Regions from separate parts of the Desulfitobacterium sp. PCE1 genome, predicted to be linked through region 1. Evidence: a T-box and tRNA genes for the amino acid it is inferred to sense, from the RefSeq annotation. Region 1 holds a T-box; the other holds one or more tRNA genes.
What was found. A T-box is a leader RNA that pairs with one kind of tRNA and senses whether it is charged. The one in region 1 lies ahead of serS (serine--tRNA ligase), so its partner is inferred to be a tRNA-Ser.

Region 1 (8,087 bases):
TAATAATGGGAAATACGGATAAGTTTGAACTGATAGCTAATATATATGACACTTCTGAAAGAATCCAAATTGCAAAGGTATCATCAAATGCCATTCGTGAATATTTAGTTGATGCTAAAGGTAAGAATGCTATTGATTTTGGGTGTGGAACTGGTCTAGTTGGAATGAACTTGTTAAACGATTTTAATTCTATGCTTTTTCTGGATACATCACAAAATATGATTAATCAAATAAAGCAAAAAATTTCTGGTTCTAATATACAGAATGCAGCAACATTATGCTTTGACTTTGAAAAAGATAGTCTTCCGGATTTACATGCTGACTATATTTTTATGGCACAGGTTTTGCTCCATATTAATGATGTTGAATTAGTTTTATCAAGATTGTATAAGGTTCTAAATGAAAGAGGACATTTATTAATCGTAGATTTTAATAAAAATGAAAAAATAGTTCCAGATATGGTTCATAACGGATTTGATCAAATAGAGTTAGCAGATATTATGACAAAAATAGGATACAAGGATATTCAATCTAAAACTTTTTATACTGGAAGTAAAATATTCATGGGGCATGATGCATCTTTGTTTATTCTTGATTCTCAGAAATAAAGTTAGAAATATTAATTGCCTGCTAGAGCGATCATAAGGCCTTCATATGGTAGGAGAGAAAATAAACAACACCAAATTAGCTGTTTATTTCTTCCGCTGCAAAATAATTTTCTTCAACACCTGCAAAGTTAAAGGTTCGGCTGCTCTCCAACCGTTACCCCTTTGGCTATAAGGTCGCTCCCCATGGCGTTTATGTTGTAGCTGCCAAAAAGAATTATTATATAAATTACACCTAACTCTAAGTCAAGGATGATTATGAAAATATTTTATATAAGGTTATACTTACTGTATCCTAGGGAGTATAAATTTATTAATATATGAAAATTCTTTTTGCATACTATTGACTTACAGTTAAGTATAGGGTCTATACTTGTTGTATAGCAGAGATAGGAGTGTGGATTTATGAAAGTGATAGCTATTAATGGTAGTCCCCGTAAAAATGGTAATACAAGCCAGGCACTCAAGGTTATGGCCGATGAGTTGGAACAGCAGGGTATAGAAGTTGAAATCATTCAAATTGGCCAGCTGAGTATTCATGGGTGCATTGGTTGTGGATACTGTCGGACTTCTGAGGAAAATCACTGTGTTTTTAAAGAGGATATTGTTAATGAAGTTGCAAAGAAAATGCGGGAGGTGGACGGCTTTATTCTTGCATCCCCTACCTATTATGCAGGAATAGCAGGAACAATGAAGGCTTTTCTGGACAGAGTATTCTACACAAGTTCAGGCTATTTCAAATATAAGGTTGCAACTTCCATTTCTGTTGTAAGACGTGCCGGTGGTGTAGATGTAGTACACCAGCTCAATAACTATCTTAACTTAGCTCAGACAGTCATACCGCCGTCCCAATACTGGACAGTAGCGTATGGTATGGAAAAAGGAGAAGTTCTTCAGGACGGAGAAGGTATTCAGACCCTTCGTAAAAATGCCAGATCAATGGCCTGGCTCCTTAAGACAATTGACGCTGGAAAAGAAAAAATACCTGTTCCTGTAGAAGAAGATCGTGTTAGGACAAATTTCATACGATAGCAAATCAAAAAGGAAATTTAAACGCAATCAAGCCATCGGAGTACGCTTATACCATTGAAAAGTGAATATGCAGACATGAATAGAGTGCATCTCAGGACAAGGGATTGCACTTTATTCATGTCAGTAATGAAAAAGATATTTAAAGAATAAGCACTAATATGGGAAAAGAATGATTTTTATTTGATATAATTAAGAAGGTCTAGCTTCTGCTATCAGTGGCGGAATCCAGTCAGCCAAATAATCACAGTTTGATATATGCAATAGAAAGGTTTGGGAATAACGAGATGTTTGAATTATTATTTTTGATGTCCTTCACGCTGCATAATCTTGAAGAAGGGATTTGGTTGCCAAAGTGGTCAAAGTACGCGGGCAGATATCATCAACAAGTAGGAAATAATGAATTTCGCTTTGCAGTCATGGTTGTGACATTATTTGGATATATTTTAACGTTTGCTTTTTTAGTAGCAGCAAACTCAAATGAGGTTATAAAGTACTTGTATCTCGGTTTTATAATGATGATGTGCTTTAACTCAATATTCCCCCACCTGATAGCTACAATATTTCTAAAGAGGTATGCTCCCGGAACATTAACGGGTGTTTTTCTAAATTTGCCGATCGGATTGTATTTGATATTTTGGCAATATGGTAATCAGCTCGAGGTTAACAAATTGGTAATCGGTTTTGTTGTGATTGCGACTGCAACACTTACATCGCTGCGACCACTATTTAAACTAGGAAGAGGATTATTTAATGAGTAGCTTAATATGGAGTATTTTCTGCAATATACTGGGTGCCGATAGAATACCAGTTTCATACAGCATCTTTTTTTAGGGCTTTTTAAATCCAGTAAATGCAAAAAAGTTTGTCAATGGTATTAGATATAAGCTTCAAAGCGAATTTGAAATTAGTACACAAGATATCCTATTTGAAGCAGTAGAAGATTTGGAAATTGCAGTGAAAGAAAGTGATATTATAATTACAGTGACACCATCAAGAGCACCAATAATAAAAAAGAATTGGATTTTTTAGAACAAAAATCGGGCTGAAAGAGTGGATTTTTCGGCCCGATTTCTTTTAGATCCTGTTAAAAATATCAATATAAGGCACAGAGTCTACAGAATCTAGTATAAGCGAATAAGAAAACGGCCGATATTGTGGCCGTTGAAGTTTAACTAAAGATATAAATGTCTCACCGATCATGGAAGATCGTAAAGCGGGTTAAATGGTTGAGGAATTCCCATCCTTCTCTCTAAACGTTGTAACCAAGGCGGCTCGAATTGTTCTTCATAAAGCTCCCACCAGATAGGTTCACGACCCGGTATTATACCCATACGACGTTCAAGTTGTTTCAGCCAAAGTGGATGAAACTGTTCTTCAAATCTTTCCCACTCCGGTGGTTCATAACTACCGATATGAGTCAATGGATATCTTGCTACCATCCGGGGATATGGTGCATAGACGGGTATGGTTGTAGGATAGTACATTAAATAGATCACCTCTTAATACATTCTCGATGGTAATATATTCCACAGGGGGTGTCTAAGAAAGTTGTCAGAGGGTTTTCTGTGTAATTTAGGTCAGTCTGACATAATGATCGTTTAGCGGTCAGGGGAAGGGAACATTCCTGCCTGTATTAACGGATGCTGCTTATTTTACTCCGCCGACATAAGGTATTAAGACCGATTATATATTTTGGGAGTTTTGGCTTGTCCTAAAGTGTTAAATGAGCGACATCTCTAAAAGTTCAATGAAATTCATTTGTACTAGTGTAACCGTCAGTACAATCCTGGAATAACATGTACTAAATAGTCAAAGAAAGGAGGTATTACCGAATAATGTTATTTAATTCGGGAATTACTGATGGGTTATTACCAACAAATGTCTTTATTCGTCAGTCACTAAATTTAAATCTTTTCTTTTTGCGTATTATGAAGGAACACTCCTTCTTCTTAGCAGCGGGATTTCTTTCTAAAGATGAAGCTTTGTCACAACAGGCGATTCATTTCATGAATTCCTTTAATGCCCTTTTAACTGAGGCTATTCTTTTAGCGAATGGCAATGTAGATTCGGCTGTATTGTGTTCTGGAGAAGTTGCAACGAATATGACTTTAAGGGCTGAACAGAAGACGCAAGGATTAGGTGGAGTTCCACTTGATACGTCACTAACTGTTCAAGAGCTAAGACTTGTACCAGCAGCAGAAAATGTGAACCCAGCTATTGAAGGAAATGTTCAAAGCCTAAATGAAAGAGCTATCGTGCTAACGAGAGAATTAGTTAAATTTAAAACCCAAGTCTTGGATGCGATGTTATCTGGTCGGTTGTTTACTTTTAACTTTCCACTTCTTATTGTCCACATTCGACGCGAAGCGCTCCTTTTTATTGAGCAACTAAGATTGCTGCAGAGAAGGGGATCAATCGACTTGACACAAGAAGTAATTTGCCAAAAAGTATTCTGGGATCTGCAAATGGCTGAACATGCCCAATTCATTGCCCATTTGTTAGACCCGACTGAAGCTGCCTTGATAGATCAAGCCAATAATTTTGCAAGGTTATTTTTTAATTTACGTGCCCAAACAGAGAGTGGTGCAAATCCTTTAGGTCAATTGATTGGCCAAGAAATTGCGGCTACAAGCAATTTGCGTAATTTTAAAGCTACTGCAGAAGAATTAATATTAGCTAACCGCATAAAGTCAATCATATTTCCTTTGCTTGCCGATCATCTCCTACGGGAGGCAAATCACTTCTTACGGATACTAGATACTTCTGGGAGAATCTTTGGTTTGAAAAACGAGTTGTCAGGACAATTAAAAATTCGTACACCTTCTTTATTCTAATCTAACGATCAAAAAGTAGTTAAAAAACAATATGAGTTGGCCTTAAAGCTTGTTTAAGGCCAACTCAAAATTTATATAAACACCATCGTTTAAGAATCGGCGATAAACATTTGATTCTGATAATTAATGAAATCCCCCATTCTTACCCGCCAGAATTAAAGGAGCTTATATTACCATAGAACATGTTGTTCTTTATGCTCTAAAATCATTTTCAAGGCAGTAATTATGAAAACAACAAAGATAAATGCCCCCAGCGATACCAACGGAGAGAAATAGGCAAAGGGTTGTGCGTATAAAAGTGTGCCGTGTGCCCATAAATCATATAAAGTCATGGTATCTCTCCTCTTGGCGAGCATAAGCTGGAAATCGTAACTCTGCGATTATAAACTGCACCTTATTTCATCAAGGAGCTCCTGATTTAGGCTTAGGATAAATTTAAAAATAATGCCACAGAGAAAAAGTCCGACAGACAGAAACATAATTCCAAGTTGCAGGGGAAAAGGTGCATATATATCTATAAATCGAATGAGGCTCTTGATATTTTCATTGGGCTCTAAGGATTGTTTAATACTAAATTCTATGTGTCGCAAATCGATTGTCAAAAAACCGATTGAGGTGTGATCATCAATGATAGGAAAATATATAGACATGCGTGGAGTTAAATTGAAGGGATTTAAAGACGGCGTCACTGACTCATCTGTTGGCACAATATTTTCGTATTCTGAACGAACAGCCTGAACAATTTTATTCGCTCCGTCGGTTAAGACTAACCCCAAGGAAGCAAACATGATGAGCAATGTCAAAGGGATTGGAGAATTTAATTCTAATATTTTAAACATTAGATAGATGGTCTGATTTGGTTCTATCTGTTGGCGTCCGTAGACTGCTATTCTCTGAAGGTCAAGGATTGAAATGCCAATTGCTCTGTAGGGGGGGATAAAAAACCAAAAGAGAATTGTACGCGGACACAAGTTAAAAGGATCTAAGCGGTTATGGAAGTATTTTCGAGTTATTCGACAGAGTTTGGAATGGAATTCACTCTGCCAGTATCTCTTTAGAAAATAATAGCAATTCGGAAATCTATTAATAGATTTATCGGATGACATGAAAATCCCCCCCCCTTTTATTCCTATGCAAAACTAAAAGGAGTCAATTATTTGGGGCACTGATTTTTCAATTGGGTTTTCAACATACCCTACTGTTCGGAGAATTAACCATGTCCAGAATAAAGAGTTTATGATGGCTATGACGGTAGGGACGGGCAACCATATTCCCCAGAATTTAGTTGTCGTTTTTGTATTGTCCGTTAAGCCCATGCTGTTCATATCTTCATCACCTTTGTTAAGATGGTAAGGTCAAATAGTTTCTAAAGATAACGTAACCCAGAATAGAAGAGAAAAGAAAGGAAAAAAACAACCATATAAGCCAGTAATATTGGACTAGGCGCAACGCAAAGTCATACACCAATATCATCCTTTTTTGATATTATATGGATTGACTTCGGTGTTGTTCGTAAAGTAGGAAAATGTATACACACGACCAAACTATAACAATTCTTCTTGTAAATTTATTTATAGATGCATATAATACATTTAATAGCGATGATAAAAACTAAGGTTTATAAATCTCCCAGAGAGCCGGTAGTTGGTGCGAACCGGTGAGAAATTAAACCGTTCCATTTTTTGAGCTGTCGGCGATGAGTCGAAGGGTGTGCCCTTTACAGCACTTTAGAGTGGTCAGTGTTATCTGACAATTTGGGTGGTACCGCGGATGCTTTCCGTCCCATATTATTTGTATGGGTTCGGAAGGCTTTTATTTTTCTAAACTCATACTGTTATCTCTAATGAAAAGAATATAGATGAGGAGGAAAATAATGTTAGACATTAAGTTGCTGCGTGAAAACACTGAGATCGTTAAAGAAAATATCAGAAAAAAGTTTCAGAATGAAAAAATCACCCTTGTAGATGAAGTTATTGCCTTAGATACTCAAAATCGGGAAGCGAAATCAAGACGTGATTATCTCAGAAGCAGAAGAAATTCAATCAGTAAAGAAATTGGTGTATTGATATTAAAAGGACAAAAGGATGAAGCTGAATCAGCGAAGGCAGACATAGTTGCTATGGCAGATAAACTCGCAGAATTGGAGAGAAAAATTGATGACTTTGACATCCAGATTCGCGAAAGGATGCTGATTATCCCCAATATTATGGATCCCACAGTACCAATCGGTAAGGATGATAGCGAAAATGTCGAAATTGAACGATTTGGTGAGCCTGTTGTACCAGACTTTGAGATACCCTATCATGTTGATATTATGGAAAAGTTTAAGGGTATCGATTTTGACAGTTCAAGAAAAACAAGTGGAAACGGTTTTTATTATCTTTGCGGTGATATAGCACGTTTGCATTCTGCGATTCTCTCCTATGCGCGGGACTTCATGATTGACAGAGGATTTACCTATTATATCCCCCCATTTATGATTAGAGGCAATGTTGTAAACGGTGTTATGAGCTTCTCAGAAATGGAAAATATGATGTATAAGATTGAAGGTGAAGATTTATATCTCATCGGCACGAGCGAGCATTCTATGATTGGTAAATTTATTGATACAATCCTAGATGAAGAAAAACTTCCTCAAACACTAACCAGTTATTCGCCGTGTTTTCGTAAAGAGATTGGTGCCCATGGCATTGAAGAGCGGGGTGTATACCGAATTCATCAATTTGAAAAACAGGAAATGATTGTGGTATGCAAACCGGAAGATAGTGCAGGTTGGTTCGAAAAACTATATCAATATACGGTTGAGTTTTTCCGCACTTTGGATATCCCTGTACGTACTTTGGAGTGTTGTTCGGGTGATTTGGCAGATCTAAAAGTAAAAAGTATAGACATAGAAGCGTGGTCACCGAGACAGAAAAAATATTTTGAAGTTGGTAGTTGCTCCAACTTGGGGGATGCACAGGCAAGACGTCTTTCTATCCGGATAAAAAGTAAAAACAAAGAAAACTACATCCCGCATACTCTTAACAATACAGTCGTAGCACCTCCAAGAATGTTGATATCATTTTTAGAAAATAATTTGAAGGAAGATGGTACCCTATCAATACCGAAACCATTGCAAATGTATATGGGGGGTAAAGAGTTAATCAAATAATTGCTGTTTGTTACCGCCACTTTTGTGGCGGTTTTTATTGGGGGAGTGATTTTACTCAGTCGCCAAGATTCACTGGATTCAGGGGGTATCTGCTTGTACACTAAGATATATATAGACAGTTATGAAGCTAAGCAAAAAATAGCATAAAGTAGGAGAGTGAATATGAATAAAGAGATAAAGTTCGCATCATCTTATAGTGGAGGAAAGGATAGTGTACTTGCGCTGTATCGAGCTATAAAGAGTGGGTGTGAGCCGGTAAGTTTACTGACTACTTATAACAAGAACGCCGGTCGTTCATGGTTTCATGGGGTTCCAGTAGAGGTTTTGAATAGAGTTTCACAGCTTATGGATATCCCTTTAGAACTTGTAAAAACAGGAGAGGGTGATGACTATACTAAAGATTTTGAAAAGACACTGTTAAAACTAAAGGACAATGGCATTAATGCTTGTGTTTTTGGTGAT
Region 2 (8,087 bases), 1.4 Mb from region 1:
CTGTTTGTATCGGCGCTGCCGAGCGGGTATGGGCATCTATGATAGAAGATGCTGCACGGGGCAGGCTTCAGCAGGTTTATCATGACATGGCGGATTTTCGGGGAGATGAGATTGTCCCTCCGGCCTACAACAGAATCGATAAAAGCCGCTACCTCTATACAAACGTTATCACCACAAGCCGCGGCTGTCCCAACCGATGTGACTTCTGCTATAACAGCTGCCAAAACAGGATGTATATCCGTCGCCCTGTCGAGGATGTGCTCAGGGATATCGAATTCCTGGGAACCCGGCATATCCTTTTTATTGATGATAATTTTATCGGTGTGCCTTCCTACACTCGTGAATTACTTAATAAGCTGCGGGGAATGGACCTTAAATGGAGTGCGGCTGTGACCACTAAAATAGCCGACCATCCCGATTTGCTGGATCTAATGGCTGAGACGGGTTGCCAAAGTCTTTTTATCGGCTTTGAATCAATCAATAACTCGTCTTTGCATGGGGTAAATAAGGACAATCACTTTGAGAAATATGAAAAGCTTGCCGCAGAAATTCACAGCCGAGGCATTATGATCAATGCCAGCATGGTATTCGGCCTGGACGGGGATGAACCGGATGTTTTTCAGAGAACACTGGATTGGCTGGTAAAGAATAAGATCGAAACCCTGACTTCCCATATTCTCACTCCATACCCCGGCACAGAGCTATATCGCCGAATGAAAGATGAAGGACGAATAACTGATCATGAGCTGTCAAAGTACAATACGGCTCATGTAGTATTTCAACCTAAAGGCATGACAGCGGAGGAATTGTACGAGGGTTACCTTTGGATATACCGGGAGTTTTACTCCTTTCCCAATATATTGCGCCGTATGCCGGAGCATAGAGCACAACGAAAATCTTATCTCTTATTTAATATTTTTTACCGCAAATTAGGCCGGTTCACATCGGCACTGGCGCGGATCGTCCCTATGGGGGCGGTAGGGCGGCTAGCGGCAAGAATCTCCTATAGGGTAAAATGACATGATAGGTCCAGCGGAGAGATAAAGATATCTGATACCCTGAACTCAGCAAATTTTCATTTTGATTAAAAGCTTGTCGAAGCTCTTTTCGGAAAGTATCTCGTTGGTAATAAATTTGCCGTTATAAAAAAGGGCATAGGTGGTAAATGGATTGGGTGCCTTTTGTCCCTGTTCCGTTGTATCAAGTTTAATGGCTTGAACAGCAAACCCTTTTGATGTTAGATGATTTATAAGGATCGGGACATATTTTTCAGTATGGGGACATTGGTTTGTATAATAGATAACCCAGCCTTTATGATCAATAAGGTCGTTTTTCACACACTCTTTGAATTGGGGAATGTTTGCTTGGGCACTGAAGGGAAGATAGAGCAGTTCATAATAAGGAACCGCTTTATCTGCTATTTTAAAGCCTTTGTATTTCAGATACTTGGGATCAGAGAGAAAGGGCATTTTCTTCTCCGTAGATAAAATAACAATCCCCTCTTTCCCTTTTTCCTTTGAATCATTGATGCAGCGTTCCAGTAATAAATTAGCATATCCCTGACCTTTGTACTGTCCGGAAACCCAGAAGCAATTAATGAACATATAGTTATCGGCCACAATAGGGCACCACGCTTTTTCTGCAGGAATATATTCGATAAAAACTTTTCCACGTACATCTAATTTATCGAAGACCAATCCCTCGGATAAGCGTTTTCTGAGCCAATCTTTTTTTGATGAAACCCCGGATTCTCCTTTTTTATCGGTAATTGCACAGCAAATATGTTCGGAATCCAGATTGTCCAATGTTAATCTTTTAAACTCCATAAATTCCACCTCACTCCCATGGTTAATATTCGTCAGGACTACCCGCTTTCCTTGCTCTTATCGACATTTATTTACCTTATTATGGATTTAATTTCGTTGTTATTTGCATGTGAATCGATTAAAATCTTCTTGAAAGCAATTTCGGGAGGAATTAATGTGGAAAAGAGGTTATTAAAGAAGATTGAGGTGCTTCGTAGAAAATTGTATCGATATGCTACGACACGCAGCTTAGTTGATGATGAGGTCGTAGAGTTAAGTCAAGAGCTGGATCATCTTTTGAATCAATATCAGCGTTTGGATAAGTACAGACAGATGTCTTTTTGGTGATTTTACTGCTTATTCCATTGGCGGAAATATTATTTTATTCGTCTTTTATTGACATGTCTCTAATGTTAGCTTATAATAAGCTTCGTCACCAAATTTCATAGTCTTTTGACAAGACGAACACGGAGAGATGGCTGAGCTGGTCGAAGGCGCTCGCCTGGAAAGCGAGTACATGGGGTTGACCTGTGTCGAGGGTTCGAATCCCTCTCTCTCCGCCATAAGCGCATTTTAGCCAAGTTTGATTCGTTTCGTATTCGACTTTGGCTTTTTATTTTGTTATAATTGATTTGGCCGTGCTAGACGGGGAGGTAGCGGATCCTTGTACTCGCAACCCGCTTTAGCGAGGTGGAACTCCTGCATGAGGGCAGCGTTTGTGGAGCGGCCGGGGCTAATTGTGATGAGGTCTGGGTCTTGCGCAACAGAGCACTTCGAACCGTGTCAGGTCCTGACGGAAGCAGCACTAAGGAGCAAACTCTGTGTGCCGCAAGGTCGCCTAGGCTGAGCAGTGAATCTCGGATTCGTCCGGAAGCGTCTGTTCGAGTAAAGGTGCACGGCCTTAAATATTATCATAAAGGTGGTCTAGTACCATCTTTTTTGCGTAAGGTGGGAGCCCAATGGCTTATTTGGCCTTATACCGCGAATGGAGACCGAAGAATTTTAAAGATATGGTAGGGCAGGAGCATGTCACAAAGACGTTGATGAACGCTCTCGTGCAGAGTAAAGTAGCTCATGCCTACCTTTTAAGTGGACCGAGAGGGACTGGTAAGACCACTACAGCGAAGGTCTTGGCCAAGGCTTTAAATTGTGAGCACCGGGATGGGGTTGAGCCTTGCAATCAATGCCCTTCCTGTCTGAGCATCGATCAAGGAAGCGCGATGGAAGTCTTTGAGATCGATGCAGCTTCCAATCGGGGAATTGATGAAATCCGTGATTTACGGGATAAGGTTCGCTTAAGTGCCGGAGAAAGCAAATATAAGGTTTATATTATTGATGAAGTTCATATGTTGACTACCGAAGCCTTTAACGCCCTTCTCAAGACCCTGGAGGAACCCCCTGAGCGGGTGGTGTTTATTCTGGCTACCACGGAAGTCCATAAAATCCCCTTAACCATTCTTTCCCGGGTTCAACGCTTTGAATTCCATCGGATTTCCTTGGAGCAAATTTACAAACATTTAGATAAAGTATGCCAAACTATAGGTCGGGATGTGGATTCAGAAGCCCTCCAGATTATCGCCCAAAAATCTGAAGGGGGGCTGAGAGATGCTTTGAGCATTTTGGATCAGTGCCTCCTGCTGGATGGGAAGCTGGGAGTGGAGCAGGTCTATCAAGTCCTGGGAATGGTAGGGGAAGAATTCAGCGCCAAACTTGTGGATCACCTCTTGGCTAGAGACTATGCCAAGACCTTAGGTTTTTTAGGGGAAGGCATAAATCAAGGGATGGATCCCAGACAGATTATCCGCGAACTGTTGGATTATCTGCGGCAAGCTTTGCTCTATACTTCAACTCAAGCCTTCCCTCATATTGCGCCCCATCTTAAGGAGCATTTGGCTTTTCAATGCGAAACCATTGGACTCAAAGCCCTATTGCAATGGATAGGAATTCTGCTTCAGGGAGAAAGTCAGTTAAAATATGCTGCTAATGCCCGTTTAGCGGCGGAACTTCTTTTGGTTCAAGTGATTTATGACTCCGGGCCCAGTTATGGCAAGGAATCTCCACAAGTTCTGGAACGATTGCAGGAATTAGAGGAGGAGATCAAGAACCTTTCTTCAGGGAAGAGTCGCAAAGAAAGTAAAGTAGAATCACCCAAGAAGGCCGAGGAGAGAAGTTCCGACCTACCGAGTCATAAAAAGCATGTTGAGTCTCCAGTCCAGGATAAACCTGTAAGTACCCAGGAAGGCAAAGATAGTTCTTCCCTGTCCTTTCAGGATGTCCAAGGGCATTGGGGAGAGGTTTTAGAGCAAGTAAGAAAACGCAAAAAATCCACCCATGCTTTTTTGATGGAAGGTAAGCCTGTTGAATTGGATGGAGATACTTTGGTTATCGTATTTAAAGAAGGTTTTTCTTTCCATCGCGATAAGGTCAATCAGAAGGAAAACAGGGAAACAATCGAAGAGGTTCTCGGGAGTCTATTTGGCAAAGCCTATACTTTACAAAGTCTGTTGGAAAATGAATATGTAAAAGGCAACAAGGATTCAGATCAAGCTGAGAAATCAAAGGAGAATCCGATGGTCAAAAAAGCAGCTGATTTATTTGGATCGGATTTATTGATTGTTCAAGAAGAATAGTATAAGGAGTGTAGTTGAAATGGCATTTAAAGGCGGCGGTATGGGGAATATGAGCAATATGCTTAAACAAGCTCAGAAGCTCCAGGAAGAAATGGCGAGAGCTCAAGAGGAGCTTAAGACTCGCACAGTTGAGGCATCTGTAGGCGGGGGCGCCGTTCAGGTTGTGGTCAATGGGAAAAATGAACTGGTAGAGCTGAAGATTAAACCGGAAGCTGTAGACCCTGATGATGTGGAGATGCTGGAGGATTTGGTCAAAGCCGCAGTCAACGAGGGCTTGCGTAAGGTGGAAGAGCTTGTATCCTCAGAAATGGGCAAATTAACCAATGGTTTGAAAATTCCCGGTCTCTTCTAAGTGAGGAACTATGGATTTTTTAAATTATCCTGAACCCCTTGCTGATTTGATTGCGGGTTTATCCCGCTTACCTGGGATTGGACCCAAAACGGCAGGCCGCTTAGCTTTTTATCTTCTGCAGCAACCCCAAGTGGCCGAGAATTTAGCAGAAACCATTATCAAGGCTCAGCAAGAAATCAAGCAGTGCTCTCTATGCTGCAACTATACGGATCATGACCCTTGCTCTATTTGTACCGGGGAGAAAAGGGATGCTTCCCTTCTCTGCATTGTGGAGCAGCCCCGGGATGTGGTTTCTTTAGAGAAAACAAGAGAATTTAAAGGGCTTTATCATGTCTTGCATGGCGTTATATCCCCTTTGGAAGGGATCGGGCCGGAGCAGCTCACGATTCCTAAGCTCTTAGGGCGGTTGGAAGGAATCAAGGAAGTCGTCATGGCCATGAACCCAACGGTAGAAGGAGAAGCTACCGCTATGTACTTATCCAAGCTGCTTAAGCCTTTAGGAATTAAGGTGACGCGTATCGCCCATGGTTTACCGGTGGGCGGAGATCTGGAGTATGCCGATGAAATTACCATTGCTCGTGCTTTAGAAGGCCGTCGCCAGATATAAAGAGTGGTTCTCCAAAAATTAAGGTCAATAGTTCTTCTTTATCCATTTTCTGCATAATGTGGACTAGTAGTGGTAAAGGAGGACTCGTTATGACCTTAATTTTTTTGGCATTATTCATTCTATTGATCGCTTTAGTGGTTAAGAGCAGCTTAGGTCAACCTAATAAGTTCTTAAAGGCTGGGATTCATATCCTGGGGGGAATCGTAGGCTTATGGATCTTTGATTTAGTTTTGAGCGTAGTAGGATTCGGTATTCCCATTAATGTATTTACCATAACTTTGGTCGGCCTTTTGGGATTCCCGGGAGTCGTGGCTTTAGTGGGCCTACAGGTCTTAGGCATTTAAAAAGCTGGGGATTCTATTTTTTTTCTACTATATTTAGAAATTATCCAAATTTTAGAGAAGATCTGGTTTTTAAATGTGATTCGTTTCATTTATTACGAGTTTTTTACAGAATTATGGCTCTAGCTCCATTTTACGTCTTGACGGATTTATCCGGCTGAGAGTATACTGATACTGACTGCAGGGGACGTTTCGGTCTAGGTACCGAAATAGTTCCCTCAATGCATTTTTATAGAATTTTTGCGAAAATTTAATCATTTAGATCCCGAAATTTTAAAAATTCTAAATAGCACTTGATTGATACTTGCTATTTTATTAATAGTAATTTTTATATGTCTAATATAAGAATAATCCTTTTTTTCTTATATTTATTCATTCTTTTTGTATGGGCAAGGTTTGGGTGAAAAAAGAATTTCTTTTCTAACCCTTTTATTAAATTATCTTTTTAGGAGGATGTACCAAATGGCAAAAATGAAGACAATGGATGGTAACGAAGCTGCTGCACTGGCGTCGTATGCGTTTACAGAAGTAGCAACCATCTTCCCGATCACTCCCTCTTCAACCATGGCTGAATTGGTAGATGAATGGGCTGCCCATAACAAGAAAAATATTTTTGGTCAACCTGTCAAAGTTGTTGAGATGCAATCTGAAGCAGGAGCTGCCGGTGCAGTTCACGGGTCCCTCCAGGCTGGTGCTCTTACCACCACCTACACAGCTTCTCAAGGTTTGCTCTTAATGATTCCGAATATGTATAAAATCGCCGGCGAGCTTTTGCCCAGCGTATTCCATGTTAGTGCTCGTGCTTTAGCTACTCATGCGCTTTCCATTTTCGGTGATCATCAGGATGTTATGTCCGTACGGGCTACCGGTTTTGCTCAATTGTCTTCACATAATGTTCAGGAAGCTTTAGACCTCGGCTTTATTGCCCATTTAGCCACAATCAAAGCCAAAGTTCCTTTCCTTCACTTCTTTGATGGATTCCGTACATCCCATGAAATTCAAAAAATCGAAGTGACAGATTATGATGATGTGGCAAAACTCTTAGACCGTGATGCTCTTCAAGCTTTCCGGGATAATGCTTTGAACCCTGAGCGTCCTGTTCTCCGTGGTACTGCCCAAAACCCGGATGTCTATTTCCAAGGCCGTGAAGTATCGAATCGTTATTATGATGCTGTTCCTGATATTGTAGCCCATTATATGGACGAATATGCTAAGATCACCGGCCGTGAATACCATCCATTCCAATACTATGGTGCTGAAGATGCTGAGCGTGTGATCATCGCCATGGGTTCTGTCTGTGATACAATTGAAGAAACTGTGGATTATTTAGTAGCTAAAGGTGAAAAAGTGGGCGTGGTTAAGGTTCACCTCTTCCGTCCTTTCTCTACCAAATATCTGTTCAAGGTTCTTCCTAAGACCGTTAAAACTATCGCAGTTCTTGACCGGACCAAAGAGCCTGGCTCCACCGGTGAACCTCTCTATCTGGATGTTAAAGATTCCTTCTATAACCATGAATTAAAGCCTGTTATCGTGGGCGGACGTTATGGTTTAGGTTCTAAAGATACGACTCCTTCCCAAGTACTGGCTGTTTACAAGAATCTTGCCCAAGCTGAGCCTAAGAATGACTTCACCATCGGTATCGTGGACGATGTAACCTTCAAATCTTTACCGGAAGATGAAATCATCAACACTGCTCCTGAAGGCACTATTGCTTGTAAATTCTGGGGATTAGGCTCTGACGGTACCGTTGGCGCCAACAAACAAGCGATTAAAATTATTGGTGACCACACCACTATGTACGCTCAAGCTTATTTCCAATACGATTCGAAGAAATCCGGTGGTATCACCATTTCCCACGTTCGTTTTGGTAAAAAACCCATTAAATCCCCTTACTATGTATCCGATGCTAACTATGTTGCCTGCCATAACCAAGCTTATGTTGGTCAATATGATCTGACCAAAGGTCTGAAAAAAGGCGGCTCTTTCGTCCTGAATTGCCAATGGAAGCCTGAAGAATTGGAAGAAAAGCTTCCTGCTTCTATGAAGAAATTCATTGCTAAAAATGATATTAAACTCTACATTATTGATGCAGTCTCTATCGCTCGGGAAATCGGCTTAGGTTCCCGCATTAATATGATCATGCAATCTGCTTTCTTCAAGCTTGCTAATGTTATTCCTGTAGAAGAAGCGATCGGCTATCTCAAGGAATCCGTAGTCAAAACTTATGGTCGAAAAGGCCAAAACATTGTTGATATGAACAATGCTGCTATTGATCGTGGAGTGGATTCCCTGGTCAAGATTGATGTTCCTGCCTCCTGGGCTGATGCTGCCGATGCACAAGCTGAAGCCGCT

Region 2: it has a tRNA-Ser gene. The T-box ahead of serS (serine--tRNA ligase) is inferred to sense a tRNA for this amino acid. The anticodon was not compared.

What each region holds. Positions count from the first base shown of each region.
Region 1 is NZ_KB913023.1:1,410,631-1,418,717, forward strand. Features, by position in the region: gene DESPCE1_RS0106980 (class I SAM-dependent methyltransferase) at 6-608, shown strand; gene DESPCE1_RS0106985 (flavodoxin family protein) at 1,011-1,637, shown strand; gene DESPCE1_RS0106990 (HXXEE domain-containing protein) at 1,922-2,395, shown strand; gene DESPCE1_RS24160 (hypothetical protein) at 2,556-2,666, shown strand; gene DESPCE1_RS0106995 (hypothetical protein) at 2,834-3,121, opposite strand; gene DESPCE1_RS0107000 (DUF2935 domain-containing protein) at 3,473-4,471, shown strand; gene DESPCE1_RS23190 (hypothetical protein) at 4,642-4,803, opposite strand; gene DESPCE1_RS0107010 (hypothetical protein) at 4,852-5,577, opposite strand; T-box leader at 6,064-6,259, shown strand; gene serS (serine--tRNA ligase) at 6,345-7,625, shown strand; gene DESPCE1_RS0107030 (diphthine--ammonia ligase) at 7,788-8,087, shown strand, end outside.
Region 2 is NZ_KB913023.1:27,133-35,219, forward strand. Features, by position in the region: gene DESPCE1_RS0100140 (B12-binding domain-containing radical SAM protein) at 1-1,019, shown strand, start outside; gene DESPCE1_RS0100145 (N-acetyltransferase) at 1,065-1,826, opposite strand; gene DESPCE1_RS0100150 (aspartyl-phosphate phosphatase Spo0E family protein) at 1,983-2,153, shown strand; tRNA gene DESPCE1_RS0100155 (tRNA-Ser) at 2,275-2,368, shown strand; RNA gene ffs (signal recognition particle sRNA large type) at 2,442-2,704, shown strand; gene dnaX (DNA polymerase III subunit gamma/tau) at 2,765-4,435, shown strand; gene DESPCE1_RS0100165 (YbaB/EbfC family nucleoid-associated protein) at 4,455-4,787, shown strand; gene recR (recombination mediator RecR) at 4,798-5,394, shown strand; gene DESPCE1_RS0100175 (pro-sigmaK processing inhibitor BofA family protein) at 5,484-5,738, shown strand; gene nifJ (pyruvate:ferredoxin (flavodoxin) oxidoreductase) at 6,198-8,087, shown strand, end outside.